2 regions of the Lentilactobacillus sp. TOM.63 genome follow, and region 1 is predicted to be linked to the other one. Evidence: predicted binding sites of a transcription regulator. Region 1 holds the regulator's gene; the other holds the start of a gene.
The links. The regulator Rex, encoded in region 1, represses fermentation and respiration genes when NADH is low (regulators of the CRP and FNR family bind a similar motif). The targets are predictions, from matches to a motif close to TTGTGAANTANTTCACAA.
Positions count from the first base shown of each region.

Region 2: a site for Rex is predicted at 1,220-1,237, ahead of QUF07_RS03690 ((S)-acetoin forming diacetyl reductase). Genes of this name have one in related genera too.

Region 1 covers NZ_JAUCAP010000002.1:61,542-63,955, reverse strand. The annotation lists gene groL (chaperonin GroEL) at 1-88, opposite strand, end outside; gene groES (co-chaperone GroES) at 162-446, opposite strand; gene QUF07_RS00820 (redox-sensing transcriptional repressor Rex) at 840-1,472, opposite strand; gene QUF07_RS00815 (ABC-F family ATP-binding cassette domain-containing protein) at 1,656-2,414, shown strand, end outside.
Region 2 covers NZ_JAUCAP010000012.1:5,541-7,954, reverse strand. The annotation lists gene QUF07_RS03700 (PTS sugar transporter subunit IIC) at 1-303, shown strand, start outside; gene QUF07_RS03695 (hypothetical protein) at 546-899, opposite strand; gene QUF07_RS03690 ((S)-acetoin forming diacetyl reductase) at 1,260-2,033, shown strand; gene QUF07_RS03685 (acetoin reductase) at 2,171-2,414, shown strand, end outside.

The sequences.
Region 1 (2,414 bases):
ATGTTGCTTTAACTGTGTCTGCTAATTTATCAACACCCTTGAGCATTGCGCCGCGGGCATCTTCAGAAAACTTAACTTGTTTAGCCATTACAAATTTCACCTCAAAAATGTATTTTTGATTTATTATATAAATTAATGATGCTGATTATTTCGCAAAAAGTTTATTCAACAACTGCGACAATATCTTTTTCATGTAAAACTAGATAGGATTTATCGTTGTCCTCGATCTCAGTACCTGCGTACTTATCGAACATTACCTTGTCGCCCTTTTTTACAACTGGCGCAACCTTTTGACCATTGTCCAAAACTCGGCCATCACCTACGGCAACAACTGTACCGGCTTGTGGCTTCTTCTTAGCATTATCTGCTAATACGATACCGCCTACCGACTTTTCTTCTTCTTTTTCTGTTTCGATAATTACACGATCGCCTAATGGTTTTAACACGTTAGTCCCTCCATTTACAACTATTTTTAGCATCATTAGCACTTGAATGACAGAAGTGCTAATCACTGTTTATAATATATTATTTTTTTGATCTAATTGCAAGGATTTATTAGAAAATGTTCAGGATATCATGCCTGGATTGGGATTATACCAGGGTTTGTGGCAGGGATTTAAATCATCGCCTAATTGCTCTATTTTTGAATCATCCCCTACTTTAAATAAACCAATACCCATATTTAGACACATCTTGCACTCTTATAAATCAAATAAAGCGCCTCGCCGTGAACAAGAAACGTTCATCGCGAGGCACTTTATTTAAATTCAACCCGAGCTTTAACTTCGACTTATCCACACATTAATCGTGTTTTTCAATCGAGGTAAAGTCGCAGGAAACTACTTTCCAAAGTTATCGATAAAGTAAATCAACGTCTGTAGTTCATTGGTCAAATCGACGTTTTGAACCAGCACATTATCAGGTACTGAGATTCGGATTGGGGTGAAATTCAAGATCCCTTTTACGCCCCCAGCTACCGCATCCGCTGCAACTTCTTGGGCTGCAGATGATGGCACTGTCAGGATCACAACCTGAATTTGTTGTTCATGCAGCTGGCTGGCAAGCTCTGAGATTGGATAGACTGGTACCCCATCCTCAATGGTATTAATGATCGTTCCATTCGTATCAAATGCCGCAGAAATCCGTACGTTGCTATCTTTGTGAAAATTAAAGTTTAACAGCGCGTGGCCCAAGTTACCAACACCAATCAAAGCAACGTTGGTCAGGTGTTCCTGGTTCAAGATCTGCTTAAAGAAGTTCAGTAGGCTATCGACATCATAACCATAACCCCGTTTACCCAATGCGCCAAAATATGAAAAGTCTCGGCGAATGGTGGCAGAATCCACCTGAACCGCTTCTGCCAACTCGGTAGAAGAGATCCGTTGTTTTCCGGTATCGTGTAAAATATTTAAATATCGATAATAAATTGGCAATCGTTTCGCGGTCGCCTTTGGAATGTTTTCGGCTGTCAAAATTTCCTCCTGTAAAACCTATTTTAAAAATTCAAAACTTTGTGAACCCATCTTTATTTATTATTCTATCATATAATGCCACCTTGTGAAATGTATTTCAAGTAATACTTACAAACTATTATTGTAAAACCAGATAATATGATAAAATTATATACTGTTAACTACAGAAAGGTGGCCGCTGAATTGATAATTTTACAAGCCCAAGATTTAACCAAACGATTTAACGGGGAAGAAATCTTTTCGAATGTGAATATGGCCGTCCAAGAAAAAAGTCGAATTGCTTTGGTGGGCCGAAACGGCGCCGGAAAATCCACCTTAGTCAAAATGATAATCGGTGAACAATCGCTCGATGGTGGCCAAATTGTGACCAAAAAGAATCTGAGCATTGGTTACTTGGCACAAGACACTGGCCTAGATTCCGATAAATCAATTTATGATGAAATGGCCGCCGTCTTCGCCAAATTTAAACAACAAGAACGAAAGATTCACGAATTAGAGGCGCAGATGAGTGATCCCTCGATTGACCCAGCTTCCGAGGAATATGCCCAAATTTCATCACAATATGATAATATTCGGGCGGATTTTGAACAGCACAACGGTTATGGTTACGATGCAGAAATCAGAGGCGTCCTTCACGGCTTTGGATTTGGTCAAGCTGATTATGATCGGCCAATCAACGAATTGTCTGGCGGTCAAAAGACCCAACTTGCCCTGGCGAAGCTCCTCTTGGAAAAACCAGAATTACTGATACTCGATGAGCCGACCAACCATTTGGACGTTGAAACCATTACTTGGTTGGAAGGGTACATCCAGAATTATAGTGGCGCGCTCTTAATCATTTCACATGACCGTTACTTCCTGGATCGTATCGTCAATGAAGTCTATGAATTGGCTAATGGTACCTTATTGCACTTTACCGGCAATTACACAGATTATACAAAG
Region 2 (2,414 bases), on a different contig from region 1:
AAGGTTCAGTTCCCTAATCTGTTTGCAAATCCGCGGTTGGCAATTCCATCTATGCTATCAGCCATCGTTGCCGCTCCAATTGCCACATTATTTTTTGGCTTTAAAGTGCCATACACATTGGGTGGCTTAGGCCTTAATTCATTCATTGCACCACTTAATTTGGCATCAACCAGCATGAACATGTTTGTTGCTTACCTGATTATGGGAATTGTTGTTCCAGCAGCTATCTCAGTTGTTTCATATCGCTTGCTGCTCGGCCTTCACTGGGTCAAGGACCAACAACTTCATCTTGAAATTGTTTAATGACTGATTGAATCTATTTGAAAGAGTGGGATCAAAGGCGATTTGATCGCAGAATTTAAGTGAAAAAAGGAATGCATTCTGAATTTTGGAATGCATTCCTTTTTTGGCTTAAATGGCAGAGATCAGCCGTTTGTCACAAATTTTATCATTATAAGATTGGGAAAGCAAAGTTGCATTTATAAACACTTCGCCGACTAATGTCCCGGCTTTTTGTCATTATGTTGATCTTCAATAATGGAGAATTAATCTTTGCCGTTGAGCTCTCTGACTTGGTCAATTAATTTGAGGAAATCATTGGCTGCTGCCCGATAATCTTCGATCTTATCGCCGTATTTCTCATTAAAGCCTTCAAGCCCCCCAGCTACGAAGGCATATTCGTAATCGTAAACTTTTTCATAGGCTGCTGCGAATGCAGCCAACAAGTCGTGATGGTTGCCATCCAATTGGAGTGCCATCTCAACCACCCGAAAATCGGTGTATGCCAACTCAAATTGAATTGCCCAAGCCCGCATAAAATCGTGTTGGGCCTCAATGTGGGCAAAGTGGTGCTGCGTATTCCAAGTAAGCCGATCCAATGATTTCTTAACATCTAACATGTAAATTCCTCCCCTTAACAATGCACTCATTTGATTATTATTCAGATGAGTTGCTTAAGACATCAATCAAAACAAAATAAATAATTCTCAAAACTCATTTATATTCAACAGCTTTTGAGAATAAAGCGCAAATAAAACGACTTTATTTTCATTCGGAATAAGTATAAAGTCATGATTTTCCTGGTTAATGACTCATATTTATTATAGTGATTGCATTTGTAGCCAAATTAACTAGTATATTAGAGCAGGAAAATGAAAATTATTGCCAAAAATCATTGTATTGTGTTTCACAAACAATGAGCTTATAATTCACGCATAAGTTGTAATTCAGTTCACAAGATGACATGGAGGTTATTTAGAGTGAGTAAAAAAGTTGCGTTGATTACTGGTGCTGGTCAAGGAATTGGTGAGGCGATTGCCCACCGTTTATCCGATGATGGCTTCGCGGTTGCCCTTGCTGGCCGCCATTTAGACAAGGTTCAAAAGGTTACTGACGACATCAACAATAATGGTGGTGAAGCTTTAGCAATTAAAGCTGATGTATCAGATCGGGATCAAGTTTTTGCGGCTGTTGAAGAAGCCAGTAACAAATTTGGTGACTTTAACGTGATCGTCAATAACGCTGGTCTTGGCCCAACAACGCCAATTGATACCATTACACCAGATGATTTTGAATGGGTCTACAAAGTTAATGTTGGTGGCGTCCTCTGGGGAACTCAGGCTGCTCATCAGGCATTCAAGAAATTCGGCCATGGCGGCAAAATCATCAACGCCACTTCACAAGCCGGCGTTGTTGGCAATCCTAACCTAGCTTTATACGTTGGGACTAAGTTTGCGATTCGTGGCATTACGCAGACGACGGCCCGCGACTTGGCTGAAGAAGGAATTACGGCTAACGCTTTTGCACCTGGAATTGTTAAGACACCCATGATGTTTGATATTGCCCACGAGGTTGGTCAAAATGCTGGTAAGAGCGATGAATGGGGCATGCAAACCTTCGCCAAGGACATCGCGATGAAACGCTTGTCAGAACCATCAGACGTTGCCGCAGCAGTCTCATTCTTAGCGGGAAAAGATTCAAATTACGTCACTGGCCAAACGTTAATTGTAGATGGCGGGATGCAATTTCAGTAGAAAAGAGTGCGAAACCAAGCGAATAGTAATCGGAGCACATTTCGGCAATATAACAGAAAAAATTTCTAAATTTCCAATGACACCATCTCAGAATAAATCGATTCAACTAACAACAACCAAAAATGGAGGATACACACATGACTAACAAAGTTGCTTTAATTACAGGTGCCGGTCAAGGAATCGGTGAAGGAATTGCGCGTCAGCTAGCCAAAGATGGCTTTGATGTTGCTTTATCCGGCCGTCATTTGGATAAGGTTCAACGTGTAGCAGACGACATCAATCAAGATGGTGGCAATGCCATCGCGATTCAATCAGATGTTCAATATAAGGATCAAGTTTTTGACTCAGTAAAGCAAACGGTTGCCAAGTTTGGCCAAATGG